3 regions of the Actinoalloteichus fjordicus genome follow, and region 2 is predicted to be linked to each of the others. Evidence: riboswitches for the same ligand, from Rfam matches in the RefSeq annotation. Region 2 holds a riboswitch; each other region holds the start of a gene.
What was found. A riboswitch is a leader RNA that binds a small molecule or an ion and turns the genes downstream of it on or off. The one in region 2 is predicted to bind cobalamin.

Region 1 (7,747 bases), 1.7 Mb from region 2:
CCGTGACGACGGCCTCCAGGCTCAGTCCCGGCCGGGTGTTCCGTCGGGGGGCCTCCCGGCCTGCGGCCTCGCCCTTCCACAGCATCGTCAGGGCCTGAGACAGCCCGGCTGTCGCGTTGGTGTCCATCGTCTCCCGCGTCCGTCGTCCGGTTGACCCGCATCCTAGGTCTGTGTATAGGATACACTCGAACGTATGGCATAAACTCAGTCGTTTATCTCATATACAGGTACTGGTCCGGTGTCGTCGAGGCGACCTCGGGGGTCGATGACGCCTGATTCAGAGAAGAAGGGGGAGAGACATGGTGATGGACCCGATTATTCGGGCCGTCGGACTCACCAAGTCCTATGGTGACAATCCGGTGCTGCGGGGGGTCGACCTCCAGGTGGCACCCGGCACGATCTTCGCGTTACTGGGCCCCAACGGCGCCGGTAAGACGACGATGGTGCGCATCCTGTCGACGCTGATCCGTCCCGACGGGGGGCGGGCCTTCGTCGCTGGCCACGACGTGGCGCGCGAGCCGAAGGCGGTGCGTGGCGTGATCAGTCTCACCGGGCAGTATGCGGCGGTCGACGAGCTGCTCACTGGGCGAGAGAACATGGTGATGATGGCCCGACTGAACCGTCTCGGCAGGTCGGCGGCCCGCGAGCGGTCGGCCGAGCTGTTGCGGCGGTTCGACCTCGAAGACGCCCAGGACCGCCTGGCGGGCCGCTACTCCGGCGGAATGCGCCGCAGGCTAGACCTCGCGATCAGCCTCATCACCGCCCCGCCGGTGATCTTCCTCGACGAGCCGACCACCGGGCTGGACCCGCGCAGTCGGCAGACGATGTGGAGCGTGATCCGGGAACTCGTCGACGAGGGCGTCACCATTCTGCTCACGACGCAATATCTGGAGGAGGCGGATCAGCTCGCGAATCGGATCGCCGTTCTGGACGGCGGCCGAATCGTCGCCGAGGGCACCGCCTCGGAACTCAAGAGGGGATTGTCGGCGGGCACGGTCGAGCTGACCTTCTTCGACGTCCCGGCGTTCGACCGAGCCGCCCGATACCTCGGGCACGAGGCGCTGCACCGCGATCAGACGAACCTCTGTCTGCGGGTCTCGTTCGACGGCCACGCCGAGCAGGTGCGTGTCCTGCTGGAGCGGTTGCGACAGGCGGGTGTGCCTGCGGCGAGCCTCGAGCTGCACACCCCGAGTCTCGACGACGTGTTCCTCTCCCTCACCGACACCGCCCGCGCACCTCAGGAGACGGCAGCCCGATGACCGCAACGACCAGCCCGACGACTCGCCCCAGCCTGCGCTGGGCCGTCTCGGACGTCCTGACCATGATCGGCCGGAAGCTCCGGCACGTCCTGCGCACGCCGGACGAACTGATCGTGTCGTTGATCCTGCCGATCACGATGATGCTGCTCTTCGTGTTCGTCTTCGGCGGTGCGCTCGACCGCAGCGGCGGCTACGTCGACTACGCCGTTCCCGGCGTGCTCATCCTGTCGGCGGGCTTCAGCGCCTCGCAGACGGGGATCGGCCTGACGAGCGATCTGGTCACGGGCGTCGTCGATCGATTCCGCTCACTGCCGATCGTCGTGTCCTCGGTGCTCACCGGGCATGTGGTCGCGAACCTGCTGCGCAACCTCGTCTCCACGACACTGGTGATCCTCGTTGCACTGCTGATCGGCTTCCGACCCGCCGCGAACGTCCTCGAATGGGCGGCTGCCTTCGGGGTGGTGGCCCTCTACATCCTGATGATCAGCTGGCTGTCGATGATCTTCGGACTGCTGGCCAAGACCGTGGAGGGTGCCGGCCAGTTCTCCTTCGTCATCCTCTTCCTGCCCTATCTGAGCAGCGCGTTCGTCCCCACCGAGACGATGCCGGACGCACTGCGCGTCGTCGCGGACAATCAGCCTGCCACGCCGGTCATCGAGACGGTGCGGGCGCTGCTGACGGGGTCGCCGGTCGGGAACAGCGCGGCATGGGCCCTCGGCTGGTGCGTCGGGCTCGGCGCGCTGGCGTTCGTGATCTCCAGCGTGCTGTTCGTCCGTCGCACCAGCCGCTGACCCTCGGCTGATCTCGATGCGCGCGGCGGCGGTGCACCGTGGGGGAGAGCCGCTGATCCGCACGACGTCGGACGATCGACCGAGACGGGGCCCCGTGCCCTCGGCGGCGCGCCCGGAGCGGCAGCGTCCCTGGCATCTCGGTGCCGCGAAACCCGGTGACGGGGACGAGAACGGGGATCTCGACCGCGGTCAGCCGGGCACGGCGCCCGTACCGGCAGGCGCCGTGGCGACACGGTGCTCCGCAACGGACGGTGGCTCCGTGGTGAGTGGACGGCCGATCGGCAGGCCCGATGACGCCGCCCCCGGCCGTTCTCCGCGCTGACGGAGCGCGGCCGGACTCCCCCGATCGGGCGGATGACGAGCGCCGGGGGTGTGCTCGGTCGGTGAGGGGGAAGCCGTCACGGTGTGGGGCGGCGGCCCTGCGGACGGCACGGCAGGCGGGTGCAGGGGGGAGGCCCGTCTGTGGTGTCGCCCGATGTCTGCTCGGGTCCGCTGTTGCACGTGCGGGCGGTTCGTCGTCGATGAGGGGTGACGACGAACCGCCCGCACTCGGCTTCTCCGCCCCGACCATCCTCGCCCGGCCTGCCTGTCGGCGGGTTCGCCTGCGCCGGGACGCAGCCATCGTTCGCTGCGAGCGCCGAGGGCGGGCGGCTGCCCTGCCTCGCAGGCCGCGTGCGGCGGGGAGTGGTCGGGCGGGCACCGGTCCGGCCCCGCCGAGCGACCTCGCCGGCCTGGCCCGGACGGGACAGGCCGCCGCCGTGCCTGCCCGCCGGATCGCCTCGGCGCCGACCGTGACTCAGGAGCGGGCAGCGGGGTCCGAGGCCGCAGGCTCGGGGCCGACCTCTCGACTGCGCTTGATGGCCGCGCGTCGGGCCAACCGGTGCTCACGGCGGATGCCCGCCTCGGCGTGCCGTCGTCGATCGGTCGCCGACTCGGGAAGGACCTCGGGAACCGGTCTCGGCTTCCCGTCGGAGTCGACCGCGACGAACACCAGGTAGGCGCTCGCCACATGCGTGGGCGGCACCGACTCGTTCCAGCGCTCGGCCACGACCCGCACCCCGACCTCCATCGAGGTGCGACCCGTCCAGTTGACCTGGGCGCTGGCGTGTACGAGATCACCGACGCGAACCGGGATCAGGAACAGCATCTCGTCCATGAACACTGTCAGCGCCGTGCCACCCGAGTGTCGCCCGGCGCAGGCCGCCGCGACGTCGTCGACGAACTTCATGATCACGCCGCCGTGCACCGTGCCGTACAGGTTCGTCTCGGTCGCGGTCATGATCTGACTGAGCGTGGTGGCCGCTGCCGAGGTCGGCTTACCGGGAAGCTCGGAGACGGGATGCATGGCGTCGAGGGTAGGCGATCCCGGCCTGCGAGATGTCGAGTCCGCGTCGAGACGAGCCCGTTAGGATCGGTTTCGCCGATGGTTCGTCGGCGTCCACGGCCCACGCCGAACGGCGTGGATCAGCGGCGGTGACGAGGCAAGAGGGAACCCGGTGGGAATCCGGGACTGCCCCGCAGCGGTGAGCGGGAACGAACTCCGTCACCGTCCTCACAGCGAGGACGGTCACAGCACTGGAGGTCCGGCCTCCGGGAAGCGACGGACAGTAGGTCAGCCGACCTCGACGGTCGGAAGCGCCCGTGAGTCCGAAGACCTGCCGTCGGCGGCGCGGTCCCGACGGGTCCGTGCCGCTCCGAGGTCTTCGCGGGAGGACCGGGGTGAGCAGTCAGTCGGGGACCGGTCTCGGTCCTGCCCGTTCTGCTCGCGTTCCGGTCGCTCGCGTGCCCGCCTCGGGGTTTCGTTGCCGCCTCGCGAGGAGAGAGCAGTGACCCATCGCACGCATGTCCCGGCGCTCGGCGCCACGGTCCTGGGCTACCCCCGGATCGGACCCGATCGAGAACTCAAGCGTGCCCTGGAGGCGTACTGGGCCGGGCGGATCGACGCCTCGGCCCTGCACGAGGTCGCGGCCGCATTGCGCGCGGCCACCTGGACGGCCTTGCGGGACGCAGGCCTCGGCTCGGTGCCCTCCAACACGTTCTCCTACTACGACCAGGTCCTCGACACGGCGGTCCTGGTCGACGCGTTGCCCGCCCGCTATACCGAGTCGGGTCGCACGCCGTTGGACGCCTACTTCGCCGCCGCCAGGGGAGCCGACTCCCTCGCGCCCCTGGAGCTGACCAAGTGGTTCGACACCAATTATCACTACCTGGTGCCCGAACTGGGCCCGGACACCGTGCTGCGACTGGCCGGCCGCAAGCCGGTCGAGGAGTTCCGGGAGGCCGCTGCCCTCGGCATCACCACCCGGCCGGTGCTGATCGGGCCGGTCACGTTCCTGCTGCTCTCCAAGTCCGCCCCCGACGCTCCGGCAGGCTTCGACCGGCTGGACCTGCTCGACGCGATGATCGACACACAGCTGGAACTCCTCGCCGAGCTGGCGGACGCGGGCGCGGAATGGGTCCAGTTCGACGAACCCGCCTTCGCAGCCGATCGGACTCCGGCGGAACTCGACGCGCTCGCCCATGCCTACCGCAGGCTCGGCGAGGCTCAGCGGCGACCCAATCTCCTGGTCACCGGCTATCACGGTGCACTCGCTGACGCACTGGGCGTGCTCGCCGACGCGCCGATCGAGGCCGTCGGACTCGACCTCGTGGCGGGTCGGGCCGACCTGGTGGGCATCGCGAGCATCGCCGGGATTCGGAACAAGACCCTCCTCGCCGGGGTCGTCGACGGACGCAACGTCTGGCGCACCGACCTCGACGAGGCCCTCGCCTACTGCGCGACTCTGCTCGGGGTGGCCGACAAGGTCGAGGTCGGCACCTCCGCGCCGTTGCTGCACGTCCCCTACGACCTCGACGCCGAATCCGGGCTCGACCCCGCGCTGCGTGCCCGGCTCGCCTTCGCTCGACAGAAGGTGGACGAGGTCGTCCTGCTGAGCAAGGCGCTCAGCGGGGCCGACGAGGTGGCCGCCGAGCTCCAGGAGTCGCGGCGGGCCCTGCGGGCACGCGAAGGCGCGGCAGCCCGCGACCAGCGGGTCAGGGCCAGGCTCGACTCGCTGCGTCCGGAGCACAGCAGGCGGGCCGACTATCAGGTCCGGGTCGAGGGCCAGGCCGAACGGCTGGGCCTGCCGCCGCTGGCCACCACGACCATCGGCTCCTTCCCCCAGACCGGCGGGGTTCGCCGGGCGAGGGCGGACCGCCGGGCGGGCCGGATCGACGAGGACGAGTACCGGCGGCGGATGCGCGCGGAGATCGCCGACGTCATCGCGCTTCAGGAGGACATCGGCCTGGACGTGCTGGTCCACGGCGAACCGGAACGCAATGACATGGTGCAGTACTTCGCCGAGAACCTGGCGGGCTTCCTGTCCACCGAGCACGGCTGGGTGCAGTCCTACGGCTCCCGCTGTGTCCGGCCGCCGATCATCCACGGCGACGTCAGCAGGCCCGCCCCGATGACCGTCGAGTGGAGTTCCTACGCACAGTCGCTGACCGAGCGGCCGGTCAAGGGGATGCTCACCGGACCGGTCACGATCCTGGCCTGGTCTTTCGTCCGAGACGATCAGCCGCTCGGCGACACGGCACGCCAGGTGGCGCTGGCGCTCCGCGACGAGATCCGCGATCTGGAGAGCGCCGGGCTGCGCATCGTGCAGGTGGACGAACCCGCGTTGCGGGAGCTGCTGCCGCTGCGGGAGGCCGACCGCGCCGACTACCTCGCCTGGGCGGTCGACTCCTTCCGGCTGGCGACCTCCGGCGCCGCCGACAGCACGCAGATCCACACCCATCTGTGCTACTCGGAGTTCGGGGACGTCATCGACGCGATCGACGCGCTCGACGCGGACGTGACGACGATCGAGGCGGCGCGCTCTCGGATGGAGGTGCTGGACGACCTGCACAAGATCGGCTACCGCCGAGGCGTGGGTCCCGGCGTCTACGACATCCATTCGCCGCGAGTGCCCGACGAGGCCGAGGTGACCCGGCTGATCGGCGCGGCGCTGGACGCGGTGCCCGGCGACCGGTTGTGGGTGAATCCCGACTGCGGCCTGAAGACCAGGGGATACGCCGAGGTCGAACCCGCCCTGCGTGCCATGGTCTCGGCGGCCCGAGCCCTGCGGACGCAGGTTCGCGGCTGACGTTCGCCGATGCCCGGCGCCGGACGTCACCCGCGAGTGAGTCCGGCGCCGGGCGTCGAGCGATCCGCTGGATCGGCCGTTCTTCCCGGCAGGCGGCGGCCGATCCGACCCCGAGGCACTCGGTGTGTGCGTCACCCCCGGAAGGGGGCCTGCGGACTCCCCGCGTGGCGGTGGATCGGCGGCCTGTGCTGCTCTACCGTGATCCTTCGCCCCGACGCCGCCGAGGCGCCGGGCACCGGGTCGACCAGAGGAGTTCGGATGCCGCAGCAGGTCAGAGCGGTCGTGGCCACCGCACGGGACGCCCCCGTCACCGTCGAGACGATCGTGGTCCCCGATCCGGGACCGGGCGAGGTGGTGGTGGACGTCGCGGCGTGCGGGGTGTGCCACACGGACCTGCACTACCGGCAGGGCGGTATCAACGACGAGTTCCCCTTCCTCCTCGGACACGAGGCGGCGGGCACCGTCGAGTCCGTCGGCGAGGGCGTCGAGGACGTCGCCGTGGGCGATTACGTGGTGTTGAACTGGCGTGCGGTCTGCGGCCGATGTCGCGCGTGCAGCCGGGGCCGACCCTGGTACTGCTTCGCGACGCACAACGCGACGCAGCAGATGACGCTGACCGACGGCACCCCGCTGTCCCCGGCGCTGGGCATCGGGGCCTTCGCCGAGAAGACCCTGGTCCACCAGGGCCAGTGCACGAAGGTCGACCCGAAGGCCGAGGCGGCGGTGGCCGGGCTGCTCGGCTGCGGCGTCATGGCCGGGCTCGGCGCGGCGATCAACACCGGCGAGGTCGGTCGGGGCGACTCGGTGGCGGTCATCGGCTGCGGCGGAGTGGGCGCGGCGGCCGTGGCGGGTGCGCGGCTCGCGGGCGCGTCCAAGATCATCGCGGTGGATCTGGACCCGCAGAAGCTGGAGTGGGCCACCGGGCTGGGCGCAACCGACACCGTGCGTGCCGACCAGGTCGACGTGGTCGCCGCCGTCAAGGAGCTGACCGGCGGGCACGGGGCGGACGTCGTCATCGACGCCGTGGGAATCCCGCAGACCTTCACGCAGGCCTTCTACGCGCGCGATCTCGCCGGGAAGGTCGTGCTGGTCGGGGTGCCCACCCCGGAGATGACGCTGGAACTGCCGCTGCTGGACGTGTTCTCCCGAGGTGGCGCGGTCAAGTCCTCCTGGTACGGCGACTGTCTGCCCAGCCGCGACTTCCCGATGCTGATCGACCTCTACCTCCAGGGCAGGCTCGATCTGAAGGCCTTCGTCACCGAGAAGATCGGGCTGGAAGACGTCGAGGACGCCTTCGCTCGGATGCATCAGGGCGACGTACTTCGCTCGGTGGTGGTGCTCTGATGGCGGCGCGGATCGAGCAGGTCGTCACCTCGGGAGTCTTCAGCCTGGACGACCAGGACTTCGAGGTCGACAACAATGTCTGGCTGATCGGCGACGATGCCGAGGTCGTCGTGGTGGACCCCTCGCACGACCCGGCGGCCGTCGAGCAGGCGGTGGCGGGCCGCCGGGTGACGGCCGTGGTCTGCACCCACGGGCACAACGACCACGTCAACGGGTCGGTGGCCCT
Region 2 (7,747 bases):
CACGCCGAGGATCTCGGCGGCGGCCTCGGTCTCGACGACCCGTCGCTGCCACAGTTCCTCGCCCTCGGCCAGAAATCCCTCGGGCACCTCGCCGTGCTCCCCGCGAGTGGCGACCACCAGGACCACTCGGTGGCCCTCCTCGAAGGCCTTGCGCATCACCCCGCCGCACGCGATGCACTCGTCGTCGGGATGAGCGTGAAACGTCACCATCGTCGCCATGCGGCGAAGGTACTCGGCGCGGGAGACATCGGATCGACGGCTCCACGGCGGCGATCGGGTCGGCGGCACCGCCTGAGCCCCAGTCGCCGAGTCCCGCCCGGCACCCGGCCGCAGGCACGTGCCGAGCCGACGGCGGTCCGTCGCGGGTCGCCCTGTTCAGCGACCGGTCTCGGGGGGTCCGCTGGACTCGCGCACGGTGAGACGCACCGCGTCGGGCAGCGGGAAGGAGTCGGCAGGCAGGCCGTTGAGCGCGCCGAGGGCGATCTCGGCGACGTAGCGGCCGAACGCCTGGTTGTCGATCGCCACCGTGGTCAGCGAGGGCACCAACAGGCGGGCGACGGGCGTGTCGTCGAAGCCGACGACCGAGAGATCGGCGGGCACCCGCAGGCCCTGTCGCAGCGCGGCGGACACGACGGCGGCGGCGAGTTCGTCGTCATAGCCGCAGACCGCCGTCACGCGATCCTCGCAAAGCCAGCTCCGCATGGCGGTCGTGGCGCTCTCGAGGTCGGGATCAATCAGAGCGATCCTCGGCTCCGGGAGTCCGTTGACCACACAGGCCTGCCGCAGGACCGTCTCCCGCTGTGCGGCCCGCGCAGCTAGCCTGGGCTCGGCAGGCAGCGCGCAGCCGACGCGTCGGTGGCCCAGGGCCGTGAGGTGTCTGATCTGGAGCGCGACGCCCTGCGCCGCAGGCCAGAAGGTCGCCACCGGCCGGTCGCCCTCCGCAGGGAGGATGCGCTCGACCCCGGCGCGTCGCATCGACAGCATCTCGGCGGCCGAGAACGGTTCGAAGCCCACCACCATCTCGGGCATCAGCACCGACCAGAGGGGCGCGGCAGACTCCGGCGGCCGATGGTGGACGACGAGCTGGTACCCGGCGTCGGCCAGCCGCACCGTAGCGGCCTCGAGGAGTTCCCGGAGCGCATGGCCGACCGGCAGGTTCGGCAGCACGATCAACACGATCCGGCTGTGACCGCTGCGCAGCGCGCGAGCCCCGTTGTGCGGCTGGTAGCCGAGCCGTTCCGCCGCGGCGAGAACCCGTTTCGCGGTGGCCGCCGAGATCGACTGCGATGACGTGCGATTGAGCACGAAGCCGACGGTCGCCCTGGACACCCCCGCCTCAGCGGCCACGTCGGTGGCCGTGACCCGTCTGCCCGTCGTCATCCCGGTGTGCACCTCATTCGCCGCCGCACCGATCCCGCCGCTGCTCCGATCGGGCAATCTTAGAGCCTGTCCTTGATCCCCCTGGAGTCGTGAGCGGGGACCAGCGTGGATGAGCTGCCAGGCGGAGGAAGGAGACATGACGAAGTCATGTCGACTGACGACAACACGCCGCAGATCGCCGCTGCCTGCCCCGCACAACAGGAAAGTGGGGATCAAAGACAGGCTCTCAGCTGCCTGCCACTACTAGCACGTGCTAGCTTCGGATCACCGACCGCACTGCCGTGATCCCGACCGACCTCCGACAGGAACCGCCCGAGACGCCCGGCCCGATCCGGCCCGCAGGCCGTTCGACCGGTCAGGGCACCCACCACCACAGCAGCCTGCCTCGCGGGCCCGGCTCGTCGCCACCCGTCTCTGCCGGAGACGGCCGGGTGTCGGGTCGAGGTGCAGGCTCCGGCGCGTCGTCGCCCAGCACTCCCCCGCAATCGACCAGCAGACGAGACCAGGCGCGGCGGAACCGTCCCGGCGGCGCCGTCGCCGTCCCAGGAGGAACTCAGTGACCACCGAGGACCGACAGCCGCTCGACTACCCCTTCGCCCTGCCCACGCCCAACGAGCCGCCGCCGGAGTGGGCACGCCTCCGGCAGGAGTGTCCGGTCGCCGCCGTCCGGCTGGCCAGCGGCGACGAGGCGCTGCTGCTCACGCGCTATGAGGACGTGAAGCAGGTCCTCGCCGACCCCCGGTTCACCCGCTCGCTCAGCGCCGACGACGCCGCTCGGGTCACGGCCAACGAATCCGGCGGGATCTTCGCGTCCGAGAGTCAGATCGACTCCTCCACGGACGCGCACCAGCAGTGGCGCAGGCTGGTCGGCAAGGCGTTCACCGCCAAGCGGATGTCCCAGATGCGGCCCGCCATCGAGGCGATGGCCGATCGGCTCCTCGACGAGATGTGCGAGCGGGGCGCGCCCGCCGACCTCGTCTCCTCCTTCGCCTTCCCGTTGCCGGTGTGGGTGATCTGCGACCTGTTGGGCGTGCCGGACTCCGACCGGGACCGCTTCTCCTACTGGTCGGACACCATGCTCAGCCTCGATCGGTACGAGCAGGCGGAGATCGACGCCGCACAGCAGGAGTTCGGCGAGTACTTCGCGGCCCACATCGCGACCCGCCGGGCCGATCCCGGCGAGGACCTGCTGAGCGAGCTGATCGCCGTCGCGGACTCCGCAGACGGCAGGCTGCCGGAGGAGCTGCTCATGCTCACCGGGCAGGGCCTGCTGGTCGCGGGACACGAGACCACCGCGAACATGATCTCGAAGATGGTGGTGCTGCTGCTCGGCGAGCGCGAGCGGTGGACGGCGCTGGTCGCCGACCCCTCGTTGGTGCGCACGGCCGCCGAGGAGGCGCTGCGCTTCGACGCCAACGCAGGCTTCGGCCTGCCCCGCTACCTCACCGAGGACATCGAGGTGGGCGGCCGGACCGTGACCAGGGGAACCACGGTCGTCACCAGTCTCGCCTCGGCCAATCGCGACGAGCAGGCCTTCGCCGACGCCGACGCCATGGACCTGCGACGGGCGCCGAATCCGCATCTCGCCTTCGGGATCGGCCCGCACTCGTGTCTCGGGCAGGCTTTGGCCCGCACCGAACTCCAGGCCGTGCTGAGCGTGCTGGTGCGCAGGCTGCCGGGACTGGAACTCGCCGTCGGTGTCGAGGAGCTGCCTCTCCGGCAGGGGCTGCTCGTCGGCGGGCTCGATCGACTGCCGGTCCGGTGGTGACCGGACGCCCGAGATCCGTGCTGCGCTGATCATTCCGGCGTGATGCGGCCCTCATCCGGCGCCCGCCGGGCCGGGCCGACCAGCGTCCGATCGGCCGTGCCGCAGGCGATCTGCGGTGCCCGCCGGCTGGGGCGAGCAGGCCTCGCCGTCGGCGCGCGGCGGTCGGCGGTCGGCGGGCACGCGTTGGACGTGTCCGCCGGACGCCCCACCCGGGGCACCTCGACCGCGATGCCGACCAGGCTGCGCGGACTTCCATCGGCCTTAGCGGGCCGTCCCCGATGAGAGGAGCCACCCGATGCACGTGGACGTGGACACCCAGAAGTGCTGTGGAGCGGGCCAGTGTGTGCTGCTCGCCCCGGCGGTGTTCGATCAACGGGAGGACGACGGCATCGTCCTGCTGCTCGACGCCGATCCTCCCGAGGGCCAGCACGGCCCGGTCCGGGAGGCGGCGGCGGTGTGCCCCGGCATGGCGATCACCGTCACCACGTGACGGCCATGCGGGCCGGGGCGCTCCGAGGGTGACGCGGGCCGGGGCCGCGGGCGGACCGGATGTCGCGGGCGGATCGGTCCGGGCCCCGGCTGGGCACGGCGGCAAGCCGACAGAGGGCCAACGGCGGCGAGCCGCCACAGAGCCACGGCGGCCCGCCGCAACCGAAGTCCATCTCGGCGAGCCGCCGTCGGCACGGAAGGCGCGAGTCGCTGACAGCCACACTGCCGAGCCGCGTCGGCGAAGGAAGACGCCGAGGCAGACAGGCCCGCGGGTGCCCTGCCGCCGTGTTCGGGGCTCCGCCCTGGCGCATGCGCCGGGGTCCCGTGCACCGCAGCCCGCAGGACACGCCCCCTCGCGCGCCCCGCCCGCCGCCACCCGATGTGAACCTGTGGTGAAGAAGGCGTCTTCCTCCACGCTGCCCGATGAGCTACCGTCGAGAGGTCGTCTCTCCACAAGAGACGAATGCGTCCTGCCGTTCGATGGGGGAAGCCGGTGTGAGTCCGGCACTGTCCCGCAGCCGTGAGCACCCGTGTTCCTCGGGTGTCAGTCGGAATGCCCGTCGTGCGGTACTGCTCGGCTCCTCTGTCGTGGTGTGCAGCGCGGAGCTTCGGAGCCTGCGCGGCTCCGGACTGCGGTCTGCCCGAACCGAAGGGAACTCACAGGCCATGTCCTTGAGCCTCTCCGTCCGGCGTCGTCTCTTAACCGGCCTCTTCGCAGGTTCTCTGCTTCTGTTCGGCGGCACGGCCGTCGCGGCCGTCCCGGCCGCCGCGCCCACCGCCGACGACTCGGTCACCGTCGCCTGGACCGACGGTCCCTGCACCGGGACGACCGGCGTCACGGTGGTCGTCGACTTCACCGGACACGCGGGCGGCGACGTCGTCCGGCGGTGCACCGACGGCGACCCGGCGACCGCGTTCGCCGCGCTGACCGATGTGGACGTCGCGCCGGAGCACGGCATCGGACAGGGCGAGACCGGCCCCTACCAGTACCTGTGCCGGATCGACGGCCTGCCCTCGGCCACCGCCGACGCGTGCGACGGTTTCCTGCCCAACGCGCCGTACTGGGCGTTCTGGGTGCCCGACGTGGCCGGCGACGCGTGGGGTTATGCGGATGAGGGCGTGGACACCTACGACCCGCCGTTGGGCGACGTCCTCGGCTTCTCCTTCGGGGCGGGCACCGTGGCCGACCCGAACGAGATGAGCCTGACGCTGGACGAGGCACTCGACCCGAACTGGACGCCGACCAGCTGATGCTCAAGCCTCTCCTCGGCCTGACGGCGGGAGCGCTGCTCCTCGCCTCGACGGTCGTTCCCTCTGCCGCCTCGGCAGACCCGGCGATCATCGCCGCGTCGGCCGAGGCGGGCACGGCGGCCGAGTTCCTGGAACGGGAGTTCGTCCGACTCGACTACGTCTATCCCAGCGCCACCCCTGGTTCCCCCGACGCGGGCCTGCAGGCGGATGCGCTGCTCGGCCTGCATGCGGCGGGCCGCACCGGGACGACCTTCGATCTCGGCGTCCGCGCGCTGCGCGAGATGTTCTACAACGGCAACCTCGCCAACTCCGGTGTTCTCGCGAAACGACTGATGGTCGCCCTGCGGGCCGGGGTCGACCCGGCGGACTGGGGCGTCGACTCCAACGGTGTCCCGATCGACCTGGTGGACCGGCTCACCGCGACGCTCGACGTCGACGGTCGGTACCGCAACCTGAACGCGGGTGATTACGACCCGCGACGAGACCTGTCGAACACCTTCTCCCAGGCGCTGGCGTTGATCGCCATGGACGAGCACGCCCGGCACACCGGCACGCCGATCGATCAGCGAGCGAGCATCGACTACCTGGTGCGGCAACAGTGCCCCAGCGGCGGCTTCCGCGCGAACCCCCCGCCCGAGAACGTCGGCTCGACCTGCGCGGGCAGCGACGACGCGCTGGTCAGCGTCGACAACACGGCGATGGCCGTCTGGGCGCTGGCCGAGGTCGGCGGTAACGCGGGCGCCCTGGATCGGGGCGTGCGCTGGCTGCTCGACCGGCAGTACCACGACGGCGCCTTCGGCTTCGACTCCTCCACGCCGGAGCTGATCGAGCAGACCCGCAACGCCAACAGCACCGGTCTCGCCGCCCTCGCGCTCACCGTCGCGGACCAGACGGGGCCCGCCGGACGCGCGGGCGGCTGGCTGACCTCGATCCAGCTCCGTGCCGGTGTCGACCCCGGCGCCATGACCGGCGCGGTCTCCTACTCGGCGCGCGACTACCTGGACGTCCAGACCGACGGGCCGCTGTACTGGAGCCGCGCGGGCAACCAGGACCGGCTGCGGCGGGCGACCGCGCAGGCGCTGCTCGGGCTGTCGGCGACACCACCCGTCGAGCCGCCCGAGCCGCCGACGACCACGCCGCCGCCCGAGCCGCCCGACGGCAGTCCCGGCGAGCCGGGACAACCGGGTCAGCCCGGTCAGCCCGGCCTTCCCGGTCAGCCGGGACAACCGGGGCTTCCCGGGCAGCCCGGGTTACCTGGCGAGCCGGGGTATCCCGGCCAGTCGGGGCTCGGCGGTGATCCGGGCAGTCCCGGTCTCGACGGCGCGCAGGGCGAGGCGGGCGAGAATCCCGACGCCGTCGATCAGACCCCTCGGGTCGATCCTCCCTTGGCGGTCGCCCAGGAGCCTCGGGCGGTGGACAGGCCGGCCGAGCAGACGGCCGCGCCTGCGACCTCGTTGGCATTGGTCGGCGACTTCCTGCGCAGTCCCGTCGGGCTGGCGTCCTCGGCGGGCGTGGCGCTGCTGCTGGCGGCGATCAGCTACCTGCTGATCAGCAGGCCACGTCGACGGGGCGGAGTGCCGCGATGAGACTGACGCGTCTGCTGGGCACGGCGCTGTTCGCCGCCGCCGTCACCCTGGCCGCCCCGACGCCCGCCCCGGCCGCCGCGCAGGCCTGCACGGCGGAGACCGGCGTCGTGGTGGTCGTGGACTTCGGTTCGCTCGGGGGCACCGTGTCCCGCTGCGTCCCCGGCACGCCCGAGACGGGATACGCGGCGTTGCAGGAGGCAGGCTTCCGACTCGCGGGCACCGCGCACGACGGTGCCGGGTTCGTCTGCCGCATCGACGATCGGCCCGGCCCCGATCAGGAACCGTGCGACGACACGCCCTCCGGGGACGCCTACTGGTCGTACTGGATCGACGAGGGCGGCGGCAGCTGGTCGTACAGCACACGGGGCGCGATGGCGTCCTATCCCGAGGCCGACCGCGTCGAGGGCTGGTCCTTCGGCGCGGGCGATCCACCGGGGATGACGGGTTCGGCGGCCAGGGCACGGTTCGCTCCGAGCGGACCAGGCGACGCACCGAATCCCGGCGATCCGGCCCCGCCCGCCGCGCCGGGGGATCCCGCGCCCGGCGGTTCGGCCGACCGGCCGCATCAGCCTGCGCAGCCCGCCGAGGGCGGTACGGCGCCCACGGACGGGGCCGCCACCGATCCCGAGAACCCGGCCGATCCCACCGAGCAGGACGGCGACGAGCAGACCGAGAGCGACACCGAGGCGCCCGCGCTCGACGGGTCGGCGGGTCAGGACCCGTCCGTCGCGGCGGACGGCACCGAGCAGACCGCCCAGGACGCCACCGGGGCCGGCGGGGTGCCATGGGCGACGATCATCGCGTTCGCCGCGATCTGGGTGCTGGGCATCGGCGCCGGGATCATCGCCCGACGCCGCCGTCGCGCGGCCGAGTGAGCGGCGGCGGGGCGGAGTCAAGGCAGGGGCGCCGGGACGCTGCGGCGGCCGTGGAGCGGCCCGAGTTCACCCGTGGGTTGTCGCCATGACCGGGAGTCACAGCCCGAGCCGCAGGCGCCGACCGGCGGCCCGCACTCGACGGACCGGCCCTCACACGACGGCCGACCCGTTGAAGAGGAACAGCACGATCGCCAGGGCGGCCGTCAGCACGGCGGCCCGGAAGGGTCGTCGGCTGTCCGGCGCAGCGGGCACCGCCGTCCCGGCGATCGCCACCGCCACCGCCACCCCGGCGACGATCAGACTGGGCAGATCGATCCGCCCCGGCGTCCCCACCAGCAGCACGCCCACCGCGGCGAGCATCACCAGCGGCGTCAAGGTCCGACAGGCGGCCCGCCCGA
Region 3 (7,747 bases), 1.7 Mb from region 2:
GCCTGCCGGTCGGCAGTTCCGAGGACTGCCGGAACTCGTGTTTCGTGGCCGACCTGATCTATGCCGACGTGATCTGTTCCGCACGCACTCCGACCGGCTCCTCTTCGCAAACCGGCTGGGTCGGTCTCACGCCGAGGCGCTGTCCGGTCCGGCTCCGCGAGGTCGAGTCTGCGGCGCGGCCCCGGTGCCCTCGGCTGAGCCGGACCGGCACACCGAGGTGGGGGAGGTGCTCGGACAGATCGTTCTTCCCCGCACGTTCGGAGAAGAAGGCAGCGAGTACAGCGCTGACATGATCACCGACCACCTCCCCCTGATCGCTACCCGATCAGTCCCAGTCCAGCGCCCCGCCGGTCTGGTACTCGTTCACCCGCGTCTCGAAGAAGTTCTTCTCCTTCTTGAGGTCGATCATCTCCGACATCCACGGGAAGGGGTTCTCCGTCGCCGGAAACACCGGCTCCAGACCGAGCTGTACGCAGCGTCGGTTGGTGATGAAGTGCATGTACTGCTCGCAGGCGTCGGCGTTGATGCCGAGCACGCCCCTGGGCATCGTGTCGTGGCCGTAGGCCACCTCCAGCTCACAGGCCTCGACGAGCATCCGCCGCACCTCGTCCTGGAACTCCTCGGTCCACAGCCGAGGGTTCTCGATCTTGATCTGGTTGATGGCGTCGATGCCGAAGTTCAGGTGGATCGACTCGTCCCGCAGGATGTACTGGTACTGCTCGGCGATGCCGACCATCTTGTGCCGCCTGCCCAGCGAGAGGATCTGGGCGAAGCCGGTGTAGAACCACATGCCCTCGAAGATCACGTAGAAGGCCACCAGGTCCCGCAGGAAGGCCTGGTCGGCCTCGAAGGTCCCGGTGCGGAACTCCGGGTCCTCCAGGTTGCGGGTGTACTCCAGTGCCCACGCCGCCTTCGCGGTGATCGAGGGCACCTCCCGGTACATGTTGAACAGTTCGCCCTCGTCCAGGCCGAGGCTCTCGCAGATGTACTGGAAGGTGTGCGTGTGCACGGCCTCCTCGAACGCCTGGCGGAGCAGGTACTGCCTGCACTCCGGGTTGGTGAGCTGCCGGTACACCGCCAGCACGATGTTGTTCGCGACCAGCGACTCCGAGGTGGCGAAGAAGCCCAGATTGCGCTTGATCATCCGACGCTCGTCGTCGGTCAGCCCGTCGGCGGACTTCCACAGCGCGATGTCGGCCTGCATGGAGACCTCGGTGGGCATCCAGTGGTTGTTACAGCCCGCGAGGTACTTCTCCCAGGCCCAGCGGTACTTCAGCGGCAGCAGCTGATTGACGTCTGCCCTGGCGTTGATCATCGCCTTGTCGTCGACGTCGACCCGGCCGCCCTGGCGGTCGATCTCGCCGAGGCCGCTGCCCTCGACGGGGGCGGTGCGCTGCGTCTCGACTCCGGTCATCGGTCTGCTCCGTTGCGCTCGTGTTCGGTGGCGGCCCTGCTGCCGGGCCCCGTGCCTGCTCCGGCGGTCGGCCGGGTGATCGGGTGCGTCCTGGTCACTGGCAGGCCTCGCAATCCGGCTCGTCGATCGCGCAGGCCGCCGCCGAGATGGCGACGGGAACCTCGGCCGCCGGGACGGGCGTCGGTGCTGGTCCGCCCGCCTGGACCGCGTTGAGCCTGCCGTCGGTGCCCTGCAACGTGCTCTTCTCCACGTGGGTGGCGCTCTGCGCCCGCAGGTAGTACGTGGTCTTCAGGCCGGAGCGCCAGGCCAGCCGGTACAGGGTGTCGAGCTTGCGGCCGCTGGGCTCGGCCAGGTAGAGGTTCAGCGACTGCGCCTGGTCGAGCCACTTCTGCCTGCGGGAGGCGGCCAGCACCAGCCACTTCGGGTCGATCTCGAACGCCGTGGCGTAGAGCGAGCGCAGCTCCGCGGGCACGCGGCCGATCGCGCCCAGCCTGCCGTCGTGACGCTTCAGGTCGGCGATCATCTGCTCGTCCCACAGACCCCGCTCCTTCAGCGCGGCCACCAGATGCGGGTTGACCACGGTGAAGTCGCCGGACATGTTCGACTTCACGAACAGGTTCTGATACTGCGGCTCGATGGACTGGCTCACGCCGCAGATGTTGGCGATGGTCGCGGTCGGCGCGATGGCCATCACGTTCGAATTGCGCATTCCGACGGTGCGGACCCGTTCGCGCAGGGACTGCCAGTCCATCGTGGACGTCGTGTCCATGACCAGGTCGCCGCTCTGCCGCTGCTCGGCCAGCAGGGCGATCGAGTCGATGGGCAGCACGCCCCGGCTCCACAGCGAGCCCGCGTAGGACTCGTAGCTGCCGCGCTGCGCCGCCAGCTCGCTGGACGCGGCGATGGCGTGGTAGCTGATCTCCTCCATGCTGCGGTCGGCGAAGGCCACCGCCTCATCGGAGGCGATCGGCAGACCGAGCTGGAACAGGGCGTCCTGGAAGCCCATCATGCCCAGGCCGACCGGGCGGTGCCGCAGGTTCGACCGTCGTGCCTCGGGGATCGTGTAGAAGTTCACGTCGATGACGTTGTCCAGCATCCGCACGGCGGTGGTGACGGTGGCGGCCAGCCGCTCCCGATCCAGCTCCAGCCGTCCGTCGGGGCCGGGGCGCAGGTGCTCGGCCAGGTTGACCGACCCGAGGTTGCAGACGGCGACCTCGTCGGCGGAGGTGTTCAGCGTGATCTCGGTGCACAGGTTCGACGAGTGCACCACGCCGATGTGCTGCTGCGGCGAGCGCAGGTTGCACGGGTCCTTGAAGGTGATCCACGGGTGGCCGGTCTCGAACAGCATGGTCAGCATCCGCCGCCACAGCTCGACGGCCCGGACCCGGCGGAAGACCCTGATCTCACCCCGGTCGGCGGCCCGCTCGTACTCCCGGTACCGCTCGGCGAACGCGGTGCCGTAGAGGTCGTGCAGGTCGGGGACCTCGTCGGGGGAGAACAGCGTCCACTGGTCGTCGGCCTCGACGCGGCGGAGGAACTCGTCGGGAACCCAGTTCGCCGTGTTCATGTCGTGGGTGCGGCGCCGGTCGTCGCCGGTGTTCTTGCGCAGGTCGAGGAACTCCTCGACATCGACGTGCCAGGTCTCCAGGTAGGCGCAGACCGCACCGAGCCGCTTGCCGCCCTGGTTCACGGCCACCGCCGTGTCGTTGGCGATCTTCAGGAAGGGGACGACGCCCTGCGAGCTGCCGTTGGTGCCCTTGATGTGCGCGCCGAGGCCGCGGACCGGCGTCCAGTCGTTGCCGAGTCCGCCCGCGTACTTCGACAGCATGGCGTTGTTGCGGATGCCGTGGAAGATCCCGCTCAGGTCGTCCTCGACGGTGGTGAGGAAGCAGGACGAGAGCTGCGGTCGGGTGGTGCCCGAGTTGAACAGCGTCGGGGTGGAGCACATGAAGGCGAAGGTGGACAGCAGCTCGTAGAACTCGATCGCCCGCGCCTCGCGCTCGTCCTCGCGCAGTGCCAGGCCCATCGCGACGCGCATGAAGAACATCTGCGGCAGTTCGAACCGCACGCCGCCGCTGTGCTGGAGGTAGCGGTCGTAGAGCGTCTGGAGGCCGAGGAACTGGAAGTCCCGATCGCGCTCCGGGCGCAGCGCGGCGGCGATCCGGCCGAGGTCGAAGTCGGCGAGGGTCGGGTCGAGCAGGTCCAGGGCGATGCCGCGCCGCACGAAGGCCTCGAAGGCGGCCGGGTAACTCGCCGCGACCGCCTCGGGGCTCGCGTCGGGCACGGGGCGGCCGAGGAAGGTCAACGCCTCGGCACGCAGCTTCTCCAACAGCAGCCGGGCGGCCACCTGCGAGTAGTGCGGCTCGATCTCGACCATGCTGCGGGCGGCCATGATCTGGGCCAGCGCCAGCTCGTCGGCGTCGATGCCGTCGTAGAGGTTGCGCACCGTCTCGTCGAGGACGGTCTGCGCGGTGACGCCTGCCAGCCCGGCACACGCCTCGTGCACGGTCGCGGCGAGCCGTTCGACGTCGAGTGGAGCGAGAGCGCCGTCCGCGTCCTTGACCCGGATCACCCGATCGGGAAGTTCAAGCGGCGCGGGAGCGGCGGAGGCGGGAATCCCCTCGGCGATCGCGCGGCGATCTGCCTGAACGGGTCGTGCTGGTCGGAGTGACTCGACGGTCACGGTGGTCTCCTCGTAGCCGGGGCGGCATCGGTTCACCCCCGAGGAGGAGCGCGCGGCAGCACGCGGACCTGCCGATGGCATGATCCGTCGCTGTCCACACGGCCCACCCTCGAGGCCTCGGACGGCGTGCTCGGTGGCACGCGCCGATGGCAGGTCTTCGGACTCACGGGCTTCCGGCGAGGTGGGACTCGCCGGTCCTACGGCCGTCACTTCCCGAGAGACCGAGGTCTCCTAGTGTGTGCACCGTCCGGTATGGACGGCGACGGCCTTCGTTCCCGTTCACCGCTGCGGGGCAGTCCCGGACTCGCACCGGGTTCCCTGTCTCCTCGTCATGACACCGGCAGGCGCCCTGACGAACCATCAGCGGGGGTGAGACTACATGTTGGGGTCGGTGCTTTGTCTCACCCCAACATCCTGGCGTGTTCCCGACTGTGGTCGGCTAGGGTGACTCGCCGAGAACGAGGCGATCACAGGGTGACCGGGCCGACCGGGAGGGTGACGCGACCCGGTTCTTAGTGAAAACTGCTCTCATCAGAGTGGGCGTCCTTCTCGAGAGGAGAGCCGTGGACGGGGCAACGGAAGCCGAATCGGGCAGACACCGCAGCAGAGCCCGTCGCCGCCGCCGCGTCGTGCTGGGCATCACCTCGGCGCTGCTGGTCGTGCTCGCCGCGTCGGCCTGGGCAGTGCGCCAGGACGTCGGCGGCGGATACAGCGAGGCAGGGAGCAGACTCCGGGTCGTGACCACGACGAACTTCCTCACCGACGCCGTCGGTGAGATCGGCGGCACCGACATCGAGCTGACCGGGCTGATGGGCAGCGGCGTCGACCCGCATCTCTATCAGGCCCAGGCGGGTGATCTGCGGCTGCTGCGGGAGGCGGACCTGATCGTCGCCGTCGGCCTGCATCTGGAGGCCGGGCTCCGGCCGGTGCTCGACGATCTCGCCCGCGACACCACGGTCCTGTTCGTGGGCGAGACCGTGCCGACCGCCTCGCTCCTTCCCGCCGAGGAAGCGGGCTCGGCGACGGAGTACGACCCGCACATCTGGTTCGACGTGGCACTGTGGCGAGACGCACTCGCGTCGGTCGGCGGCACGCTCGCCGAACTCGATCCCGACCGGGCCGACCGCTTCGACGGCCGCTGGGAACGGCATCGCGTCGAGCTGAGCGAACTGCACGAGGAGGTCGGCGAGCGGCTCGCCGAGATTCCGGAGTCCCGCCGCATCCTGGTCACCTCGCACGACGCCTTCCGCTACCTGGGCCGCGCCTACGACATCCGGGTCGAGGCGGTGCAGGGCGTGTCCACTGTGGACGAGGCGACCATCGGCGACATCGATCGAGTGGCGGGCGTCATCGCCGAGCACGGCGTGCGGGCCGTGTTCGTCGAGTCCAGCGTGTCCGGTCAGACCGCTGCCGCGGTGCTCGACGCGGCGGCCGCCCTCGGCGCGACGGCGACGCTCGGCGGAAGCCTGTACTCCGACGCGGCGGGCGCGGAAGGCACGCCGGAGGGCACCTACCTCGGCATGGTCCGCGCCGACGTCGACCTGCTCGTGGCGGGACTGCGATGATCCGCCGCGCAGCCGCCACGCCCGATTCGCCGACTCCAGGGGCGACCGAGCCCGCGCCCGCCCTCGTCGCGACGGGGCTGACGGTCGGCTATCGCGGGCGGACCGTGTTGACGGTGCCGGAGCTGGTGGTGCCCGCAGGCCGACTCACCGCCGTGGTCGGGCCCAACGGCGCGGGCAAGTCGACGCTGATCAAGGCCGCGCTCGGTCTGCTCCCGTCGACCGGGGGCGCCATCCGACTGCTCGGCGAGCCGTTGGCCCGGGTGCGCAGGCGGGTGGCCTACGTGCCGCAGCGCGATGCCGTCGCCCAGGACTTCCCCGTCACGGCCGTACAAGTCGTGGAGATGGGTCGCTACCCGCATCGCGGCTGGTTCCGCAGGCTGACTCGGGAGGACGACCGCGCCGTCAGCGAGGCCATGCTGCGGACGGGGGTCACCGACTCGGCCGACACGCCGTTGGACGAGCTGTCCGGCGGTCAGCGGCAGCGGGTGTTCCTGGCGAGGGCACTGGCCCAGCAGGCCGACCTCCTGGTACTCGACGAGCCCTTCGCCGCCGTCGACACGAGCACCGAGACACGACTGCTGACGCTGCTCGTCGAGCTGTGCGAGCAGGAGGGCCGCTCGGTGCTGATGGTGCATCACGACCTGCGCACGGTGCAGGACCACTTCGACCACGCCGTGCTGCTGTCGGGCCGGGTGATCGCCGACGGGCCGGTGAGCCGCGTGCTGCGGCCCGAGCACCTGGAGGCGGCCTACGGCATCCCGATGCCGAGTCGCGCCGACTCCGCAGACCGCGACGCCCACTCCGCGACCCCGCCGACGGCGGACGGCACCGACCGGACCACCGAGGCGGACGTCGAAGGCCGGGCACCTGCGCGCGGCTCCGCTGCGTCCGACCCGACCGCTCCCGGTTCCTCAGCGTCCGGTTCCTCAGCATCCGATTCCTCAGCGTCCGATTCCCCAGCGTCCGATTCCCGAGCGTCCGATTCGAACGCGCCCGATTCGGACACACCCGGCTCGGATTCGGCAGGGTCCGGACCGGAGCGGACGGGATGACCGGCGGAGTCCTCGGCCTGTCCTACGCCGCGTCCGTGGTGATCGGCGGCTCCGCGCTGCTGGGCATGCTGGCCGGAGTCCTCGGGCCCTTCGCCGTACTGCGCGGTCGAAGCATGTTCGGCGACGCGATGAGTCACGGGACGCTGCCCGGCGTGGTGATCGCCTTCATGGTCGGGGGAGTGAAGGACGCTCCGGTGCTCCTGATCGGGGCGGCGATCTCGGCGCTGCTCGCCGCGCTGGCCATGATCGGTCTGGAGCGAGCCGGGCGGGTCAGCCCGGACGTGGCGATCGGCGTGGTGCTCTCCGCCGCCTTCACCCTCGGGATCGTGTTGCTGACCCGGCTCTCCGCCGCCGGGTCCGGCGGACAGAGCGGTCTGGAGGAGTACCTCTTCGGGCAGGCCGCAGGCCTGGTGCGCGGTGATCTGGTGGTCGCGGCGATCGTCGGGGCGCTCGCGATCGGCGCCGTCCTGGTCTGGTTCCGGCTGCTGCGGACCGCGATCTTCGATCCGGGATTCGCCTCGGTCGCCGGAGCGCCGGGCTGGGCGGTGGACGTGCTGACCACCGCGCTGCTGGTCGTCGGGATCGTGCTCGGTGTCCGCACCGTGGGGGCGATCCTGATGGTCGCGCTGCTCGTCGCGCCTGCCGTGGCCGCGAGGCAGCTCACCACCAGGCTGTCGACGCTGGTTCCACTGTCCGGCCTGATCGGCGCGGCGGCAGGCGGGGTCGGCGCCTTCGTGTCCGGCCGGGCCGACCTGCCCACCGGGCCCGCGATCGTGTTGCTGGCGACCGCCGCCGCCCTCGCGTCGGTGCTGCTGGCACCGCGCCGAGGCGTGCTGCTGCGGGCGGTCCGGTCTCGACGTCATCGCGGCGGTGTGGCCGAGGAACGGGGCCTGTCGGGCGACGGGAGCAGGCACGAACCCGATCCGCTCACCGCCGGTGCGGCGTCGGAGAGCCCGCACCGTGTCGGCGGGCCTTCGCCAGGCGAGGCATCGTCTCGATTCGGGGAGGGCAGGCGATGAGCGCCGACGACGTC

Region 1: it holds a riboswitch for cobalamin, as region 2 does, so the genes downstream of both, metE (5-methyltetrahydropteroyltriglutamate--homocysteine S-methyltransferase) here and UA74_RS32085 (hypothetical protein) in region 2, are expected to answer to the same signal.
Region 3: it holds a riboswitch for cobalamin, as region 2 does, so the genes downstream of both, UA74_RS11350 (ribonucleoside-diphosphate reductase subunit alpha) here and UA74_RS32085 (hypothetical protein) in region 2, are expected to answer to the same signal.

The regions. Positions count from the first base shown of each region.
Region 1 is NZ_CP016076.1:2,538,089-2,545,835, forward strand. Features, by position in the region: gene UA74_RS11380 (TetR/AcrR family transcriptional regulator C-terminal domain-containing protein) at 1-127, opposite strand, end outside; gene UA74_RS11385 (ATP-binding cassette domain-containing protein) at 303-1,259, shown strand; gene UA74_RS11390 (ABC transporter permease) at 1,256-2,050, shown strand; gene UA74_RS11395 (acyl-CoA thioesterase) at 2,847-3,395, opposite strand; cobalamin riboswitch at 3,475-3,727, shown strand; gene metE (5-methyltetrahydropteroyltriglutamate--homocysteine S-methyltransferase) at 3,877-6,177, shown strand; gene UA74_RS11405 (S-(hydroxymethyl)mycothiol dehydrogenase) at 6,436-7,521, shown strand; gene UA74_RS11410 (MBL fold metallo-hydrolase) at 7,521-7,747, shown strand, end outside.
Region 2 is NZ_CP016076.1:4,271,721-4,279,467, forward strand. Features, by position in the region: gene UA74_RS18210 (PIG-L family deacetylase) at 1-219, opposite strand, end outside; gene UA74_RS18215 (LacI family DNA-binding transcriptional regulator) at 376-1,380, opposite strand; gene UA74_RS18220 (cytochrome P450) at 1,937-3,148, shown strand; gene UA74_RS18225 (ferredoxin) at 3,444-3,638, shown strand; cobalamin riboswitch at 4,060-4,216, shown strand; gene UA74_RS32085 (hypothetical protein) at 4,304-4,888, shown strand; gene UA74_RS32090 (prenyltransferase/squalene oxidase repeat-containing protein) at 4,888-6,474, shown strand; gene UA74_RS18235 (hypothetical protein) at 6,471-7,349, shown strand; gene UA74_RS18240 (UbiA family prenyltransferase) at 7,500-7,747, opposite strand, start outside.
Region 3 is NZ_CP016076.1:2,526,978-2,534,724, forward strand. Features, by position in the region: gene UA74_RS11345 (ribonucleotide-diphosphate reductase subunit beta) at 326-1,414, opposite strand; gene UA74_RS11350 (ribonucleoside-diphosphate reductase subunit alpha) at 1,509-4,043, opposite strand; cobalamin riboswitch at 4,229-4,474, opposite strand; gene UA74_RS11355 (metal ABC transporter solute-binding protein, Zn/Mn family) at 4,661-5,662, shown strand; gene UA74_RS11360 (metal ABC transporter ATP-binding protein) at 5,659-6,714, shown strand; gene UA74_RS11365 (metal ABC transporter permease) at 6,711-7,733, shown strand; gene UA74_RS11370 (metal ABC transporter permease) at 7,730-7,747, shown strand, end outside.